Regions from separate parts of the Marinococcus sp. LNHM3E3-2.2 genome, predicted to be linked through region 2. Evidence: a T-box and tRNA genes for the amino acid it is inferred to sense, from the RefSeq annotation. Region 2 holds a T-box; the other holds one or more tRNA genes.
The links. The T-box of region 2 lies ahead of alaS (alanine--tRNA ligase). A T-box ahead of a tRNA ligase gene usually reads a tRNA of that ligase, here a tRNA-Ala.

Region 1: it has a tRNA-Ala gene. The T-box ahead of alaS (alanine--tRNA ligase) is inferred to sense a tRNA for this amino acid. The anticodon was not compared.

Annotation. Positions count from the first base shown of each region.
Region 1 is NZ_JBQLIC010000021.1:5,133-15,112, reverse strand. Features, by position in the region: gene ACTRXF_RS15565 (C40 family peptidase) at 1-232, opposite strand, end outside; gene ACTRXF_RS15560 (dihydrofolate reductase family protein) at 315-854, shown strand; gene ACTRXF_RS15555 (aminoglycoside 6-adenylyltransferase) at 1,017-1,871, opposite strand; gene panD (aspartate 1-decarboxylase) at 1,887-2,273, opposite strand; gene panC (pantoate--beta-alanine ligase) at 2,279-3,142, opposite strand; gene panB (3-methyl-2-oxobutanoate hydroxymethyltransferase) at 3,139-3,981, opposite strand; gene ACTRXF_RS15535 (DUF3942 family protein) at 4,165-4,578, opposite strand; gene ACTRXF_RS15530 (hypothetical protein) at 4,624-5,241, opposite strand; gene ACTRXF_RS15525 (SGNH/GDSL hydrolase family protein) at 5,887-6,702, opposite strand; gene ACTRXF_RS15520 (hypothetical protein) at 6,881-7,045, shown strand; tRNA gene ACTRXF_RS15515 (tRNA-Ala) at 7,287-7,362, opposite strand; gene ACTRXF_RS15510 (glucose-6-phosphate isomerase) at 7,498-8,856, opposite strand; gene yugI (S1 domain-containing post-transcriptional regulator GSP13) at 9,027-9,458, opposite strand; gene ACTRXF_RS15500 (sodium-dependent transporter) at 9,609-9,980, shown strand, end outside.
Region 2 is NZ_JBQLIC010000009.1:25,531-35,510, forward strand. Features, by position in the region: gene mltG (endolytic transglycosylase MltG) at 1-74, opposite strand, end outside; gene ACTRXF_RS12205 (DUF1292 domain-containing protein) at 185-475, opposite strand; gene ruvX (Holliday junction resolvase RuvX) at 493-918, opposite strand; gene ACTRXF_RS12215 (IreB family regulatory phosphoprotein) at 915-1,184, opposite strand; gene alaS (alanine--tRNA ligase) at 1,323-3,965, opposite strand; T-box leader at 4,030-4,234, opposite strand; gene recD2 (SF1B family DNA helicase RecD2) at 4,272-6,566, opposite strand; gene ACTRXF_RS12230 (tetratricopeptide repeat protein) at 6,576-7,238, opposite strand; gene mnmA (tRNA 2-thiouridine(34) synthase MnmA) at 7,339-8,436, opposite strand; gene ACTRXF_RS12240 (cysteine desulfurase family protein) at 8,433-9,587, opposite strand; gene ACTRXF_RS12245 (hypothetical protein) at 9,750-9,980, shown strand, end outside.

The sequences.
Region 1 (9,980 bases), on a different contig from region 2:
TCACAGATAAACGCACGGCCCGGCCTTCTTGTTCCAGCTCCGCTCCGTATAAAGATGCGGCCGTTTCGGGACGAAGGTAGAGCTCTTCCTCTGCTTTTCCGCCCTCGATGTACCAGGCTTTGTCATTGCCATCGACAGTGGTGATTAAAACGTGCCGATCCGCCCAGTAACCCGCGCCACCTGCAATAACCATTGCTGCAGCAACACTTAACCACACCCAGTTTTTCTTCATGTTTTACCTCCTTCCCGTACAATTGTTCTGATTGTTGTTTTTTCATGATAAAATAAACGTATTAACGGAGGGAGTGGTCGTAATGAAACCAACAATCCTGTTTATTGCCGCCAGTCTTGACGGCTATATCGCTGATGCAAAAGGAAATATTGACTGGCTGCTGAAAGCCGAAGGCGAGGGAGACAATGGCTACGATGAAATGTACCGGCGGGTGGATACGGTCGTAATGGGAAGAAAAACCTACGAAGACGTGCTCGTTTTAACAGATGCCTTTCCCTACAGTGACAAAGACTGCTATGTTTTTTCCACCAGCCGCACGGGCAACGACGGTTACGTCTCCTTTGTCCAAGGAAACGTGGCAGAATGGCTTCAAAACAAGCAGCAGGAGTCTGGAAGTGGCATATGGGTCATTGGGGGCGCAGACATTATAGATCCTCTCCTAGAAGCAGAACTGATCGATGAATATATTATTACCTTTACGCCTGATCTTTTAGGAAGCGGCGTCCCGTTGTTTAAGCAACGGACCGGGCAGCCAAAACGGCTTCATCTGCACGAAGTGAAGCGTTGGGGAGAACTGGCCCAGCTCCACTACAAACGGGCTGAAGATCTGCCCGGGCAGTAGTTTGGACCCATTCGCATCTATAGGTAAAAGCATCATTTTTTCTGAAAAGTGTGTACTTTTCTTACTCTTTAGGTAATAATAAGCATATAGAGTAGCATTCGTCCAATTTGTTGCTCTTATCCCATATTTCATTTTGCTCCTGCTGCCTGCAGGAGCCTTTTTTTATTTTACCGCGTGTTTGACCTCTTGAATATATTGCTTCACCCGTCGCCCTTCCTGCTCATTCAACGCAAACCCGCATTCGCTCGCAACGAAAGCAGATTCCCGTTCAAACATAACTATCGCCTTTTGCAACGAGGCCCACACGCTATCGTAAGAGCCCGCTGCATAAGTAGCTGCCAGTTCTTTATTATTCTTGGCCCCGAGGTGTTTTTCCAGATGCTTCGCCTCCTGGCCGAAATTTACTGATGTCTTTTTTTCGAGTACAACCTTCCACTTCAGCATTTGTATCAGCATACGGCGGATAATATTCAGGTGGGCCTGGGCGTAGAGCATTTCTCTCCGCCCCCAGCCTTTGACTACATACACCGCCACCCACCAAAACTCATTACAGCATTGGTGAAAGAATCCCTCTTCCGGCACCTTTGTTTTGTAGCCTATGTCGGTAGGAGCAGGAAAATCAGAAACTGGGCGATCTTTATCCAGCAGGCAGCGGGTCAAACCGTCCTGCTCCCAGTGCTCATACCTGTTCTCTGCGCGCTTTAAGGTTAAATCAATGCGGTTACCATCCTGAAAAAGCATCAGAAAGGCAAATGACTCTCCCAACGGTTCACGGTATAAATTCATTTCATCCGGGGTCTGCATAACCAAAGGCTTTCCAAACACTTCAAGCCAGGTCCGGTCCTGAATCATTTGTTCCATATTTTCCACAAAATAAATAATATCAAAATCACTGAAAAGATCAGGACTGCTGCTTCCGGCGGCTGCACGGGATCCGCTTAGAGCTGCGGCCCGGACCCGTTCATCGTTTCTGGCAGTCTCCATTATCAGCGCCATCACAGCCTCAGGCGTGCGCACAGGCAGCCTCTCCTTTTAATCCAGGCTCGTCGATGCAGCCTCATAAGACAGCATCTGTCTGATTTGATTATGACTATCAAGCACAGCCACCGCCGGTTTGAACTCCCGGGCCGTTTCATTTTCCATCAATGCATAAGCAATAATGATGACCACATCCCCCGGCTGCGCCATTCTCGCGGCTGCACCGTTCAGGCAAATTACCCCGCTGCCCCGGAGGCCTTCAATCACGTACGTTTCCAGACGGGCCCCGTTCGTATTATTGACTACCTGCACTTTCTCGTTTTCCCACAGGTCCACCGCCTCCATCAGATCCCGGTCAATGGTAATGCTTCCTACATAGTTTAAATCTGCTTCTGTAACTACAGCCCGGTGAAGCTTTGATTTCATCATCGTACGGTACATCAGTGTCACCCCCTTTCTTTCTGGTCAGGAGAAAGAATAATATTATCGATGAGTCTCGCTCCCGAAAACTGCACCGCTCCTGCGATAATTATCTGCCCGTTCCATTCCCTTACAGGTTTAAGACCGGGATAAGTTAAAATATCCATATAATCAATCGTTCCGGAAATGTTAGCTTCTACTGTATGTTTTGCTTTCTTCAAAATGTCCCCGGGTCCATAAAACCCCTCTTCCATCCATAACGCTCCCTGCTTTAATCCTTCATACAGCCAGACAGCTTCCCGGCGCTCCCTGCTGGTTAAATTCACATTTCTGGAGCTCAGAGCCAGGCCGTCAGCTTCCCGAACCGTCGGGCCAGTAACAATCTCTGTTGGAAGATTAAAATCACGGGCCATATTCGTCAGTACAGCGGCCTGCTGCGCATCCTTCTGCCCAAAGTAGGCCCGTGCCGGCTGAACAATCTGCAGCAGCTTCAGCACCACGGTCGCCACTCCGTCAAAATGTCCCGGCCGGCTTTTGCCGCAGAGCACATCACTTCCCTCATGCACGCGCACCCCTGTCTGCATCTCTTCGGGATACATCTCTTTCGCTGACGGGGCAAACACTATATCGACGCCCCGGGCTTCGGCTTTTTCAAGATCCGCTTCGAGCGTACGCGGATACGCTTCGTAATCTTCATCCGGACCAAACTGCAGCGGATTGACAAAAATGCTCACCACTACTGCATCGTTTTCTTTCAAAGCCTGCATCATTAATGAAAAATGTCCTTCGTGCAGTGCTCCCATTGTCGGCACAAAACCAATTATTTCTCCCTGCTGTTTTCTCTCATTGATATGTGTGCGAATTTCCTGAATTGAAGTAAATACTTTCATGACGATGCGCCTCTGCTAAGATCTTTCAGCACAGAGGCATCCATGGAAAAAGTATGCCTCTCCTCTGGAAATGCTTTCGCTTTTACATCACTTACATAGCTCTCAAGGGCTTCGTCAATTTGTGCCTGCACATTAGTGTACTGCTTAGCAAAGGAAGGGACAAAGCTCTCTCCCCATCCGACAGCGTCGTGAAAAACCAGCACCTGACCGTCAACGCCGGCCCCGGCGCCTATGCCGATAACCGGAATCGAAAGATGCACTGCAATCCGGGTGGCAAGCTCTCCAGGAACACATTCAAGCACCAGCGCAAAAGCTCCCGCCTGTTCGAGTCTCTCTGCTTCTTCCATCAATCGCTGTGCTTCTTCTTTTGTTTTCCCTTGTACTTTGTACCCGCCAAGCACCCCTACGGACTGGGGAGTAAGGCCGAGATGCCCTATGACCGGGACGCCGGCAGCCGTTAAGCGGGCGATAGTCCCTCTGGTAATTTCATCTCCCCCTTCAAGCTTCACTGCCTGGGCACCGCCTTCCTGCATCAGACGTTTCACTGCTGTAAACGTGCTCTCCATAGAGGAATGATAGGTTAAAAAGGGCAGATCCACTACGATAAATGTGCCCGGAGCCCCCCTGCGTACCGCACGTGCATGCATCACCATATCATCAAGCGTTACCGGAATCGTGGAATCGTAGCCGTGCACCACCATCCCTGCCGAATCACCCACAAGTATCATATCCATGCCAGCTTTTTCCGCGGCCTTTCCCGCCGGAGCGTCGTACGCTGTGATCATCGTAATCGGCTCCTGCCGTTCTTTCATCTGTTTAAATACCGCCGTGCTTTTCATCTCTCTCCTCCTGCTTCACTCAAAAGATATAGAATTATCTGATATTTTAGCCGATACATACTGCTTAGACCGACTTGTATTTACACATGTATATTATCTGACGCCCCTGCCATTTATTCAACCGCCGCGACTTCGTTTATCCAAAAAAATTCTTCAATAAAAAAATGCCCCCGTAAGAGGACATCAATAAATATTACTTAAGTCGAGCGAATCCCCAAATGTCTGAATCAGATACCGGCGGATCAAATCACGGCTGAACGGGGTTTCGTCTGCTTCACTGCGGGCTTCATCGTCTTTGGCAATAATGTGATCTATATGGGCTTTATTACCATTCACTTTTTGAATGACAGTGATGCGGTGGGAAGGGATATGCTTCAGCTCAAAAGAAAGCTTTCGCTTATTGATCTTAATATAGCTTTCGTGAAAGCCTGCTTCAATATGAAACTTGCGGTCGTTTATATTTTTAAATTCTTCTTCAAGATCCATAAAATAATACATAATTTCTCTAGCCGTCGAATCGATTAGCTGCTGCTCGGGCAGGGCATCAATATTTAAATATTTGCGTGTTTTAGTAGCGAATGTATTTTCAAAGCTCATTGATTTTCTCCCCTTTCAATTGCGTATCAAGTATTCAGTGCCGGCTCACATTACGGGCCTGAACACCTTCACCCTTGTCTGAACCCTGGTATTAACCGCTGCAGGAAACGCTTCTGCAGCCCTTCGGATGAACCACCCTGCGGACTCCCGGACGTGGTCCGGAGTAATTGTTTTCTTATCGAGCTTTTCGTCCAGCTTTTTTCGGAACTCGGTGACCCCTTCTTTATCTTCGCCAAAATACGCGTGATTGACTTCCGGAACCCGGCGGTCGAACGTATATGGGTTGAACTGCTGGTCTCCTTCATCCGTGCCGACATAGCAGAAAGCCACCTGCGGATTCCCAACTTCGTCAAACTGCATAATCGCAGCAGTCATATTTAAGCCAAGCTCCTTTTTCACGGCCAGACTTTCGTCGTATACCAGCTGCATTTTTTTATCAATTGGCTGTTCCTTATGTGATTCGAGAATCTTTACAAGCTGGGACCGGTGGGCGTCTGTTGCCACACCACTCACAGCCAGCAGCGCATTTCCGGCATCAAATACCTTCTGCGCCTTTTCATCCGCCGGCCCGCCCTCAAGGCTTGCCCCCTTTGAGTCCGTAGCAATCATCACAAAAGGATCCCCTTTGGGAGGTACGGCGCTTAGTAATAGTCCGGCAGTCATACTTTCACCTCTTCCAACATTCCTTGTGTCTATTGGTAATTACCCTCTGAGCGCACGGGCAAACGTCCCCCGGAAGCACTGTTATTTTTCATTTTTATAAGCCAATGTTGTTAAATTTCCGGAAAATCCATTTTAAATTTTTCGTAGCAAACCTTCCAAAATTCTTCAATACTCAGCGTATCGGCGTTAAGTTGAGTACTTCTTTTGCCTGGTGAAGGAAAAATCGAGACGGTTACTATTTTCGGTTCACATTGATACAGGTACGAAATACGGCTCCAGCAGTTACAGGCCTGGCTGAAAACCAGTTCACGCGCAGTATAGCTCATAGAAAACTCCTTCCTGTTTCTTCTGGCTATGCTTTTCTTCTATTTGGGTGTATACCTTTATCTTACCTAATATCGAGAGGAAATGAGTTGTTTTTCCTCATTCTTCCTAAAACAGTACTTCTTTCACATGTTCTTTCGTTAACCTCCGGAAGCCAAACAGAGGAATTCGTGAAAAGCCCGGCAGCTGCCCTGCCGGGACTGAACTTTCCTCTTATAATCTACTAATTGCATTTGTAAACAGTTTCAGGGGAAGGCCTGCAAAAAAAGAACGCCCTGCCTTCGCAGCACGTTCTTTCTATAAAAGCACTTTATGGATCTTTTAACCGGATGCTTCTGCCTTCTGAACGGGGGTCTGCTCAAAATACGCATCCATATGCTTATACCAGAGCCGATAGCCTTCGCTGTTTGGGTGAATGCCGTCACCAATATACTGTTCCATTTGACGGCCGTTTTCTGCATTTTCGTGAAAGGGCACAGAGGCATCTATAAACAAGACTCCCTGATCGCGCTCAAATTCTTCTTTGAGCTGATCCGCAAACTCCTGATAGCCGCTATCCAGCTCCGGAGTCGTGCTTTCATAGGTGATCGCCGGGTTTGGGTTCATCACCAATACTACGGCATCCGGCGCTTTCGTTTTCGCTTCCCGGATCAACTGATGGATATTATCAATACTTTGAGCAGCCCGAATGCCCCGATAGAAATCATTCAGTATACCTGTCTCAATAATCACAAAATCCGCTTCTTCAGAAAGCTCAGCATCGATCATTTCCCGTTCAAGCATATCCTCCGAGGAATAGCCATCAACTCCATGATTGTTCAGCTCTACGTGCTCGCTGTCATCATTAATCTGCTGCAGTCTCTCCTCTAATAGGCCGGCCCACGATTCGCTGTAGCTGTCCGCTCCGGTCCCGGCAGCCACACTTGATCCAAACACTTCTACAGTAGACGTATGATATGTATTTAGGCGGTGCTGCAAAAATGAATAAATATTCATCTCTTCCAGTTCTGAAAGCTCCTCGTCCGGGGTTTTAATTCTCTCACTGTTTTCATTTACAGATTCTCTATTTAAAGAAACGATTATCCAGATACCTCCAGCTGCGGCTGCTGTAAGCAGCAGTATAAATCTTTTTCTCATCTGTCCTAACTCCTTTTGCTATTTTCGATAGAGAATTGATCATAGCATAATATATTTCAGCAGCCTCCTACAAGGTCTAAAGGATCAGTTCTTCTCATTTATCAAATTTTTCTTACAATAGAAGTTATAACCCTCTGACGGACGGGAAAACCGTTATAAAAAGTGAGGTGAATAATTAATGTTAATGGTGAAATGCCCGGAATGTGGACACGAAAACACAGCTTCCATTCAAATGCCGCCCGAAACGTTAAGTACTGATTCCAACGTTTCCGGAAACGAACAGCCGTGTGAAAACTGCCATGCCTCGATTCCATTGTCCAACGAAAACCTCTACTATAAATAGGCCACCACTGTCAGCCTAAACACATACCGCCGAAACAAAAAACGACGCCGGGCCGAGGATAGTCCCTCAAACCGGCGTCGTTGGCGTGGTATGTATCTTGGAATGAATATATAATACCCCAACGCGTTTCAAACAGCAAGTTTTGTAACTAAAAAAAGTACATATACTTTTATAAGCCAATACAAAAACGACACCGGGATGAGAAGAAGCTCTCAAACCGGTGTCGTTGACGTAATATGTATGGTGGAGCCTAGCGGGATCGAACCGCTGACCTCTTGGCTGCCAGCCAAGCGCTCTCCCGGCTGAGCTAAGGCCCCATATTTTTGCTGATAAAATATCAGCCGACAAGAAATATTGTACCTTGTGTGTCTCTGTCTGACAAGTCCTTTTTTCACGTTTTTGTGTAACTTTGCAAAAAAGAGGGCCTGCCTGCGGGCAGGCCCATTTTCTTCTTACTCTTTACTCAGCCTCGTTTCAAGTGCTGTCTGGCGTTCTTCAAATCCCGGTTTGCCGAGAAGGGCAAACATGTTCTTTTTATACGCTTCCACTCCCGGCTGATCAAATGGATTGACACCGAGCATATAGCCACTCACAGCGCACGCTTTTTCGAAGAAATAAACGAGATATCCGAAGTAATACTCATTCCATTCTGGAATATCAATAATAATATTTGGAACGCCGCCGTCAGTGTGGGCAAGAAGCGTTCCTTCGAAGGCTTTCTCGTTGACGAAGCCCATCGTTTCTCCTGATAAATAATTTAAGCCGTCCAGGTCATCATCAGTGTTTTTCAATTCCAGAGCGCTCCCTGCATCCTGAATATGAAGTACTGTTTCGAGCAAATGACGCCGGCCTTCCTGGATGTACTGCCCCATCGAGTGCAAATCTGTTGAGAAATCGACTGCAGCAGGAAATAATCCTTTGCCGTCTTTGCCTTCGCTTTCCCCGTACAGCTGCTTCCACCATTCAGATACAAAGTGCATGTGCGGCTCATAGTTTACCAGCAGTTCAATGGCTTTTCCTTTCTGATACGCAGCGTAGCGGATAGCAGCATAACGGTAGGCCGAGTTTTCTTTTACACTCTGAAGCTTGCCAGCCTCCATGGCTGCAGCCGCTCCGTGCATCATCTTTTCCACGTCCAGGCCTGCTGCCGCGATAGGAAGAAGCCCTACGGCTGTAAGAACGGAATAACGGCCGCCGACGTCATCCGGCACGACGAATGTTTCGTAGCCCTTTTCGTCAGCCAGCGTTTTTAAAGCACCTTTGTTTTTATCTGTCGTAGCGTAAATTCTTGAAGCCGCTTCCTCTGCCCCGTATTTATTCTCGAGCCAGTCCCGGAACACCCGGAATGCAAGAGCCGGTTCTGTTGTAGTGCCGGACTTTGAAATGACGTTCACCGAAACGTCCTTGCCCTCCACCATTTCAAGAAGGTCATGCATGTAGCGCTGACTGATCTGGTGGCCGGCGAAATAAATTTCCGGGCCGTTCCGTTTAGAGCCGTCGAGCTGGTTGCGGAATGAATGACTCAAGCTGTCAATGGCCGCCTTCGCCCCCAGGTAGGAGCCCCCAATACCGATTACAATCAGCACATCTGAATCCTTTTTAATTTTTTCGGCTGCCTGCTGGATGCGGGAGAATTCTTCTTTGTCGTATGTATCCGGAAGATCAACCCATCCGAGATATTCCGAGCCAGCCCCGGTTTTTTCATGAATCATGCGATGGGCCGTTTCCACCATCGGCTGCAGCTGCTCAATCTCATGCTCTGATATTTCCTGAGAAATATTTTTGCTGTTTACTTCAATTTGCTTTGCCATGTTATTACTGCCTCCCTTAAATATGTTTTATGTTTTCTCCGCCTCTATAACCCTTCTCCATTATAAAGAAAAACCCGGGCGCCCGCAAAACGTTCTTCAAACACCTGTACCCGTTTCAACCATATAAAAAAACCGCCGCTCGAAAGCGACGGTTCTTAAAGCGGGGATCATTATTTCCGTACCCGCTTATTCAGATCTGCCTGAATTTCATTGGATTGCTTCAGCCAGTCTTTTAATTTATCTTCAAGAGTATTAAATCCCTGAGTGTCGTTATTACTCTGCTGGGCTGGACGGCCGCTGCTTTTGCTTTGACGCGGAGCCTGGCTCTGCGGACGGCTTTCGCTTTTTTCCGGTGCCGGAAGGGTGTCCCGGATGGAAAGAGAAATCTTTCCTGATTCCTGATCGACGGATTTGATTTTCACTTTAACTTCATCGCCTACTGACAGTGCTTCGTTAATATCCTTAACGTAGCCGTGGGCGATTTCAGAAATGTGAACCAATCCTTGTTTATTTCCGTCGAGCGCAACGAACGCGCCGAATGGTTTAATTCCCGTTACTTTCCCCTCGACGATTGCGCCTACTTCATATTGCTGTACTGACATTCAAACAACTCCTATAACTTTTTATTAACTTTCAAATTATAGCATTATTTTCGAAATTCGGCAATCGATAAACTCACGGCCTATTCTTGACAAAAGTCCCACATGTTCGGTACTTTAAAGGAATAAATTAATTTTAAGGAGGAACCTACTATGAGCCAACCACGTGAACAGTGGGGGACGAGGCTTGGGTTCGTATTAGCAGCAGCCGGATCTGCCATTGGTCTGGGCGCTGTCTGGCGTCTGCCGTATGTTGCAGGCACCAGCGGCGGCGGGGCTTTTTTTCTGATTTTTGTTGCTTTTACGCTCATTCTCGGAACCGCTTTATTAATAGCCGAATTTGTGGTCGGGCGCCGCACCCAAAAGCCGCCGGTCCCCGCCTATAAAACTATTGCGCCGAATACCCCCTGGTTTTTTAACGGTATCATGGGCATGATCTGTGCTATTTTAATTTTATCCTTTTATTCCGTTGTCGGCGGATGGATTATTATTTACTTTGTCCGGAGCCTTGGAGGTCTTGCAAGT
Region 2 (9,980 bases):
AAATAAAGTGCCGCCTTTCCTTTTTTCTTTTTAGAAGTGCGGCGCCCGGCATATGAATATATGAGCGTTTTCATGAATGGATGTTCTCCTCTTAACTGCCTCACTTAGCTGCAGGGCAGATATAATGATAAAGAAAAACACCGGAAGAAGATCCGGTGTGCTTCCTTTACGGTTAGAACAGGTTCTACTCCATCTCGTTAGCACTGTAAGTGTTCACCATTTCTTCGACCATTTCCCATTCTTCGTCAGATTCGATTGGGAAAAGGTTTATATCCGACTCGTCCCCTTCGCCTTCTTCCTCATAGCGGAAAGCAAAAACCTCTACTTCGTCATTGTCAGCTTCACTTGATGGAACCACTACAATGTAGGACTGCTCACTCTCATCTGCGTCGAATGTAAACAGGATGTCAAATAAATGTTCATTGCCATCCTCATCGGGTATGACAATTCTTTCTTTTTCTTCTTCTTCAGCCATTTTATTTCACCTCTTTGCTATAAGTTTGATTGATGGTCCAAATAACTCTGCAAAATCATCACAGCTGCCATTTTATCTACGACTTTTTTGCGCTTTTTTCTGCTGACATCTGCTTGTAACAGTGTGCGTTCTGCCGCCTTCGTTGTCAATCGCTCATCATACAAGGCTACAGGCAGTGAGGAAAATTCTTCAAGATTCTCTGCGAATGCCTGACATTCCTTCCCCCTGCCCCCAATCGTTCCGTCCATATTTTTAGGAAGGCCGACTACAAGCTGCTCGATTTCATTTTCTTTAACCAGCTCAAGAATACGCGGAAAAGCTTCGTCCGGCTCTGTCGTTTTTAAATGAATCGTTTCTACACCCTGGGCTGTCCAGCCCAGCGCGTCGGAGATGGCAATCCCGATTCTTTTCTTTCCGACATCGATACCAAGCGCTCTTTTCACGAGGATGATTGGTGATCCTTCAAATAGTGTCGAATTAATTCTTCAATTAATTCATCCCGCTCGAGCTGGCGGATGATCGTTCTTGCTTCTTTATGACGGGGGATATAGGCCGGATCGCCTGAAAGCAAATATCCCACGATTTGGTTGATTGGATTATACCCTTTTTCCTCAAGCGCTTCATACACGCTGAGCAGAACTTCTTCGGCCTTCGGGTCGGAAGAATCTTCTTCTCGGTTAAAACGTACGGTCCGGTCGTTCGTATCCAATTCCTCCACCTCCTCGGATGACTTTTCACGAAAGATCATTTCATAAAAAGCAGAAGGGAGGAGAAGCTCCCTTCCTATACTGTGGTAATTAATACGATTACTGTATAGACGATTATATTGTACATGAGATAGGGGTGTTTAGGAAAGGGTTAAGATAAAGTTCTTCGCTTCTTCTAACGCTTCCCCAAGCTTCTCAGGCTGTTTCCCTCCTGCCTGAGCCATATCCGGGCGGCCGCCTCCGCCGCCTCCGCATACTTCCGCTGCTTTTTTCACAATATCTCCTGCTTTGTACCGTTCAGTAAGATCTTTCGTTACTCCGGCAATAAGCTGTACTTTTTCCCCTTCCGACGTTCCAAGCACGACAATACCGCTTCCAAGCTTCTGTTTGAGTTCATCCACCGTCTGCCGCAGTGTATCTTTATCTGCTCCTGGAAGTTCTTTGGCAATCACCGGAATACCGTTTATTTCTTCTGCCGCGTCTGCAAGATCCCCGGCCTCAAGATTACTCAGCTTCTGCGACAGCGATTCATTTTCCTTTTGAAGGCTTCTAATCTGCTCCTGCAAAGCTTCTGCACGCTGCGGAATATCTTCGATGGCACGGGCCCGGATGATGCTGCCTGTTTCTTCAAGCAGCTGCATTCTGCTTTCAAAGTATTCATACGCATACTGGCCGGTAACAGCTTCGATGCGGCGGGTACCGGCGCCAATTCCGGATTCTCCTGTAATCTTGAACACCCCGACTTCGGAGGTGCTGCCGACATGGCAGCCGCCGCACAGTTCAACGCTGTAGTCGCCGATCTGTACTACGCGAACTCTTTCCCCGTATTTTTCACCAAATAATGCAGTGGCCCCCATCTGCTTCGCTTCATTGATTCCTTTTTCTTCAATCAGCACCGACACGTTGGACCACACTTTTTCGTTTACAAGGTGCTCGATCCGCTTTATTTCCTCCTCGGTGACCTGTCCGAAATGGGAAAAGTCAAAACGGAGGCGGTTATCTGTCACAATCGACCCTGCCTGATTGACATGCTCACCCAGCACATCTTTAAGAGCCTGATGCAGCAGGTGGGTCGCCGTATGGTTTTTAATAATACTTCTTCTCGTATTTTCTTCGATGGACGCTCTTACATGCATTCCCTTGCGAAGCGAGCCTTTTTCAATTCGTGCCGTATGAAGATGCTGGCCGTTCGGAGCTTTCTGGACATCTTCCACTACCGCTTCCATTCCTGCGGCTTCATTTACGATCGTGCCGCGGTCTGCCACCTGGCCGCCGCTTTCCGCATAAAACGGGGTTTTTTCCAGGATAAACTGCACCTGTTCTCCGGCGCCGACCGTATCCACGAGTTCTTTATTGTGAATCAGCGTCTGAACGCTTGTTTCCACGTCAAAATGCTCGTAGCCGACAAATGTGCTCTCTGTGTCGATATCTGTCAGAAGTGACTCCTGAGTCTGCATCGAACCGCTGTCTTTTCTCGCCGCACGGGCCCGGCTCCGCTGGGCCTCCATTTCCACTTCGAATTCTTCATTGTCTACCGCGAATCCTTCGTCTACTACGTATTCTGCCGTTAAATCAGGCGGGAAGCCGTACGTATCATACAGGCGGAAAACATCTTTACCGGAAATCACTGTTTCACCTTTATTACGGGCTTTTTCTGTTACCTGCCTCAGCATTTTCAGCCCGTCGGTCAGCGTTTCATGAAAACGTTCTTCTTCGGTTTTTACCACACGTTCAATAAAGGACTGCTTTTCGCGGACTTCTGGATAATAGTCTTCCATAATTTCGCCCACGACACCTATCAGTCTGTGCATGAACGGCTCCTCCTGACCGAGCCAGCCGGCATAGCGTACCGCACGGCGGAGCAGACGGCGCAGAATGTATCCGCGTCCTTCATTGGACGGGAGGGCCCCATCCCCGATGGAGAAACTGACAGTCCGGACGTGATCGGCAATCAGACGAAAAGCAATGTCCTGCTCTTCATTTTCCCCGTACGTTCTTCCGGATACTTCTTCTACCTTTCGGATTATCGGCCGGAAAAGATCGGTGTCAAAATTGGTCGGCACGTCCTGAACGAGGGTGACTAGCCGTTCAAGCCCCATGCCAGTATCAATGTTTTTCTTTGGAAGAGGGGTGTACGTATCATCAGCGTTATGATTAAACTGGGAAAATACGAGATTCCATACCTCTAAATAACGCTCATTTTCTCCTCCCGGATACATCTCAGGATCCCGGGGATCATCTCCCCAGCTGTCTCCACGGTCATAAAAGATTTCCGTATTTGGCCCGCTCGGTCCCTGGCCGATATCCCAAAAGTTTTCTTCGAGACGGATAACCCGTTCTTCTGGAAGGCCGATAATTTCTCTCCAGTACTGGTATGCTTCGTCATCCTCCGGATGAACGGTAACCGACAGCCTATTTTCATCAAAGCCTATCCAGCGCTCTGACGTTAAAAATTCCCATGCCCATTCGATAGCTTCTTTTTTAAAATAGTCGCCAATCGAGAAATTTCCGAGCATTTCAAAAAATGTGTGATGGCGCGTCGTTCTTCCAACGTTTTCAATATCGTTGGTCCGGATGGACTTTTGCGCATTCGCAAGTCTCGGATTTTCAGGAATCACCCGTCCATCAAAGTATTTTTTCATCGTAGCTACCCCGCTGTTGATCCATAAAAGCGTCGGATCCTCATGCGGAACGAGCGAGGCGCTCGGCTCAATTGTATGTCCTTTTTCCTCAAAAAAGTTTAAAAAGCGCCGCCGGACTTCAGTAGATGTTAATGCTGGCATTATTGATCAGCCTCCCGTGAGTTTTCATTTCGTTTAAATCTCAATAAAAAAACCCGCCCCTGAAAACAGGGACGAGTGTACTCGCGTTACCACCCTGGTTGCCGCATAAAAAAACACGGCCAACTCAGCATCCGTAACGTGGATGATCCGGCAGGGTTTGCCTGCACTCCGGAGCAGCGTTCGGGCGGGTTGTTCTCCGGCAGTTTCAGCCGCTGCTGCCGGTCTCTGTGAGAATATATCCACCGTACTCGTTCCATCACTGTTTTTGTTATTCTGTTTCAGTTATATAGGAAACCGTATTTTCTGTCAAGCCTGCTCCTCCGGATCTTCCTCCCGGTTCTTCAGGCGTTCCCGAAGATGCGAATAGCGTTCATTTTTTGACTCCTGCTTTACGGCATACATAAATGCTTCTTTTTCCCCGCAGAGAATTAAATAGTCCTTTGCCCGTGTGATCGCTGTGTACAATAAATTACGGCGCAGCATCCGCCGGTAGGACATCAGCATCGGTACGACTACGATGGGAAATTCACTTCCCTGCGCCTTGTGAATAGAAGTGCAGTAGGCAAGAGTGATTTGTTTAAGATCCTGGCGTGTGTAGCTGACTTCCTTTTCGTCAAAGGAAAACACAATCTGCATTTCTTTATCAACAGTTTCTTTTGCTTCAAAGACCGTTTCGAGTACACCTTTGTCCCCGTTATATATACCTTCCTCGCCGTTGTTTACAAGCTGAAGAACGATATCATCCTTCTGGTAAACAGCGTCTCCGAAGGTTACACTTCGTTTTTGAGGCGTCCGGGGGTTAAACATTTCCTGCAGCCGTTCATTCAAGGCGTGAATTCCTGCCTCTCCCCGGTACATCGGGGCAAGCACCTGAATATCCATCGGATCGTAGCCCTTGCGAATGGCACCGGCACACGTTTTCTCCACCACATCGGCAACCTGAGTTTTCGTGCATGGGAAAAACCGCCGGTCTTCAAACGGCTGTTCAAAATCGTCCGGCAGCCCGCCCTCCTTCATTGCATGGGCCAGCTCTACAATCGAGGACTGATTCGTCTGCCTGTACACAACCGACAAGCTTACAGTCGGTATAGTACCGGCTTCAAGCAAATCTCCAAGCACCTGGCCCGGCCCTACCGAAGGAAGCTGATCCTCATCCCCAACGAACACGACCTTCATTCCTTTCGGGACCGCACGGATCAGCTGATTGGCCAGCCACATGTCCACCATCGATACTTCATCGACAATCAGCAGCTCCCCTTCGAGAGGCTCATATTCATCCTTTTCAAACAGCTCGTTTTCTCCTTCCCCGCTAAACCCGAGCAGTTTATGAATTGTCACTGCACGCAGGCCGGTGGACTCCTTCATCCGCTTCGCCGCCCGGCCGGTCGGGGCAGCAAGCAGTACAGGGAAGGGCTTCTTGCCTGAATATTCGGAAGGGTCCAGAGAAACATCATAGAGCGAGGCGTACACTTCCACAATAGCCCGGATGATCGTGGTCTTTCCGGTCCCCGGTCCGCCTGTAAGCAGCATTACCGGCTCTTCCATAGCCGTCTGGATTGCTTCCTTCTGCTGTTCGGCATACTCAATATCAAACTTTTCTTCTACTTCTCCGAGAGCCTGCAGCAGGTCCGCCTGGGAATATTCTTTTTCTTCCGCTTCTTCCTGCAGTTTATGCACCCTGCCAGCAAACCCTTTTTCCGCAAAATATAAAGAGGCGATATAAACACGATCATCGTCAATACGCACCCGTTCTTCATTTACAAGCTCCTGCAGGACGAGCTTCAGCTCCTGCTGATCAATAGTAACGGCAGGGTCGGCAAGCAGCTGCTCTGCGCTGTCAAGAAGCTGCTGCTTCGGGATATACACATGGCCGTCCTGCATCGTCCGTTCATACAGTTCAAACAGCACTCCCGCCTTCAGACGGCTTGGGTCATTTTTTTGGATGCCGGTGTTTTCTCCGAGCCGGTCCGCTTTTGTAAAGCCGACCCCTTCCACATCCCAGACGAGCTGGTAGGGATCATGCTGAATAATATCAAGGGTCCGTTCGCGGTACTGATTGTATATTTTCACGCCAAGATCCGTACCGAATCCGTATCGTACAAGAAGCGTCATCGCATGCTCCATGCCCTGATTTTCGAGCATGGCGGTGCGGATTTGTCTGCGTTTCTCTTCATTCAGTCCGGGAATTTTTTCGAGGGCTTCCGGGCGCTCGAGAACCTCATCAATTACTTTGGCCCCAAAGCGGTCGACCAATTTTTCCGCTGTCTTTGGCCCGATGTACGGGAAGCGGTCACTCGATAAATAGTCGATTAACGCTGAGCGTTCGGTCGGTATTTCCTTTTGATAAGAGATGACCTGATACTGGGTGCCAAACCGCGGATGCTGTTTAATCTCGCCGTTAAAACGATACCGTTCATTTGCCTCCACCGTTGGAAGAATGCCGACGATGGTCGTTGTACTTTCTTCAAAGGCAGGTATCGATTCTTTAATTTTCACTTTCGCTACTGTGTAGCCATTTTCTTCATTCCGAAATATAACGTGCTGCACCGTTCCGAGGACGTAGGGCTCGAGCAGTTCCTGTTCATCGTGTCCGTTCTCCATAGCACAACCTCACTTTTCGCTTAGCAGCTGTTGAACCTGCTGTCTGCCGTTCTCTGCCAATGCGTGTTCAGGCTCTGCTTCAAGTGCTTTCTCGAAGAAGCTGAGAGCTTCCTCCGCCCGTTCATTAAACAGAGCAGCCACTCCCAGATTATAGTGGGCATCGGCATGATCCGGATCCTGCTCCACCACTTTTTTAAATTCTGCTTCCGCCTGATCAACTTCCTCCTGCTGGGCAAGCGACAGGGCGTAATAATATCTGGCTTCGGCATCCGATTCGTCGAGCTCCACCGAGCGCTTGAAATTAGCAATCGCATACGGAAGACGGTCGGACTGCAGGTAGCTCAGTCCGAGCATGAAAAACAGACTAGAGTCTTCAAGTCCCTGCTGCTGGGCTCCTTTGTACATCGTAATGGCCTCAGCGTACTCTTCCCGGTTATATAATACATTCCCAGCCCCGTAGTAGGCTGTGGCTGCTGTTTCATCAATCTGCAGTGCTTTCGTGAAAAAACGGATGGCTTTATCATCTTCACCGGCTTCTGCAAGCAGATTACCGAAGTTTATGTACGCGACAGGGTCATTCGGTTCCGATTCCATCTGCTCATTCAAAAGCCTTGCTGCTTCTTCAAAATCCCCGTTTTGCAAATGCTCCATTGCCTGCTGATTTTTATCCATACTATCATCCTTTTCATGTCTTGTTTCTGTATTATTTCACGATCCCGGGTGATTGAAAAGCCTTACCGGCAAACAGCAAGAACCAAGAAAAAGGAAAACGTTACGTTGCAACGCTTTCCTTCATCATCGCTTCTTCTATTGTTGCACCTCCAAGACACACATCCCCGTCATAAAAGACTACAGCCTGTCCCGGAGTCACTGCGCGCTGCGGTTCATCAAACTCTACGAGCAGTTCTCCATTTGTTTTTTGATGGACGGTAACGCCCTGGTCTTTCTGGCGGTACCGGAATTTCGCAGTGCAGGAAAATGGAAAGGCTTCCGGCTCATGAATCCAGTTAGGCTCAGAGGCAGTCAGCTGCTCGGAATACAATCGCTTATGATTGCCGCCCTGTCCGACAATCAGAACGTTACGTTCCATGTCTTTATCCACGACAAACCATGGTTCCCCGGAGCCGCCGATACCAAGCCCCTGGCGCTGGCCGAGCGTGTAGTACATCAGCCCGTCGTGGCGGCCCTTCACTTCTCCTTCAGGGCTCTCCATGTCGCCCGGCTGGGCTGGAAGATACTCCTGCAGGAAATCCTTGAAATTCCGCTCTCCAATGAAGCAGATCCCGGTGCTGTCTTTCTTTCCAGCCGTTTCAAGGTCCCGCTCTTCCGCCATTTTCCGGACTTCGGATTTGTCATACTCTCCGAGTGGAAACAGCACACGGCTCAGCTGCTCTTCGCTTAACTGATTCAAAAAATACGTCTGGTCCTTGTTGCTGTCCACGCCGCGCAGAAGATACGTTCCGCTCCCGGTATGGTCCACGCGTGCATAGTGCCCGGTCGCGACGTAGTCTGCCCCGAGATTAAACGCGTGGTCGATAAACGCACGGAACTTAATTTCTTTGTTGCACATCACGTCAGGATTCGGGGTACGGCCGGCTTTGTATTCTTCCAGAAAGTACGTAAAGACCCGGTCCCAGTATTCTTTTTCAAAATTCACAGCGTAATAGGGGATGTCTAATTGGTTGCATACCGCAATTACGTCTTCATAGTCTTCCGTTGCCGTACACATTCCCGACTCATCTGTATCATCCCAGTTTTTCATGAAAATACCTATCACTTCATAGCCCTGCTCTTTTAATAGAGCGGCCGTAACGGAGGAGTCCACTCCCCCGGACATTCCTACCACAATCCGTGTCTCTTCATTGGTCATTTCAAAGCCTCCTTTTCCTTCATTTTCCGGCTTATTTTCGCAGCTGCCTGCGCCGTGGTTTTCATATCTGCCACGGTGTTTCCGTACCCAAAGCTGAACCGGACGGATTCATAGATACGTGCGTCTTTGCCGTACATTGCTTCAAGGACGTGAGACGGTTCTACAGTCCCGGCAGTGCATGCCGAACCGCTTGAAACGGCTACGCCTTCCATATCCATCTGCACAAGAAATGATTCGAGCTGAATTCCTGGGAAATACACATTTAAAATATGCGGACTTTTTTCTGCATGCCCGCCGTTAATTTGATAAAAGACCCCGCTGCGGTCAAGCTCAGCTAAAAATGCCGCACTGAGCGATTCCAGCTCCTGCCGGCGTTTCTCCAGACTGTTCATCTGCAGCTCAGCGGCTTTGGCAAAACCTTCGACGGCGGCTACGTTTTCCGTGCCTGCCCGGCGTTTTCTTTCCTGTTCCCCGCCCGTCAATTCCGGACGAATTTTGGTGCCCTGACGAACGAATAAACCTCCTGCTCCTGCAGGACCGTTAATTTTATGAGCCGTCATGGTTGCCATCGTTACCGGTGTTTCTTTTACGTCAAACGGCAGCTGTCCATAGGCCTGCACCATATCAGTATGGAAGGCAACACCTTTTTCCGAAAGCTTTTCAGCAGCTTCATGGACAGGCTGGACCACTCCTGTTTCATTGTTCACATACATTAATGAAACCAGTACCGTCTTCTCAGTCACTGCTGCCATAATTTTTTCCACCGAAACGATGCCCTGCTCGTCGGGGTGTACGTATGTGACCTGAAATCCTTCTTTCTCAAGCGCCTGAGCCGTATGCAATACAGCATGGTGCTCAATGGCACTTGTCACCAGGTGGTTTCCTTTTTCCTGGTTGGCATGCATAAAACCGCGGAGCGCCAGGTTGTTACTTTCTGTGCCTCCGCTCGTCCATACAATCTCTTTCGGACTTGCATTTATAGATGACGCTACCGTACGGCGGGCCCCGTCGAGTCTTTTCCTGGCCCCGCGGCCGTACTCGTGGACACTCGAAGGGTTTCCTGCCGGCTTTTTCATAGAATCGATCATAGCTTCAGCCACTTCTGGATGAAGCGGCGTAGTGGCCGCATGATCTGCATATATAGCGGGCATATTTCTTCTCCTCCTAATGGAGTTATTTCATATAATCGGAATAACATTATTTTTTACATTAACAAATAGGAGTTTTTTTGTCTATTTCCTTGCCTGCGCTTTCGTTTCCCGTGTAATATGTATTTTGTTTCCTATTATTTTATGAAAGTGCGGGATGTGTGAGTGAAAAATGTTTGGATGCTCCGGCCTTTACCTAACGGCACCAACCAGCTGCATAATTTTTTAGAGTATGATTTTATCGCTATTGGATATTCCATCGGAAAATCCCTGAATGGCCTCAGCTATGAAAAAATCAAAAAGGAACTGGCCCGCTTTGATATGGATGAGGGAGCCACGAATGTGTACAATTTTATTTCCCAGATGAAACTGGACGACCTCGTGATTGTGCCGGAC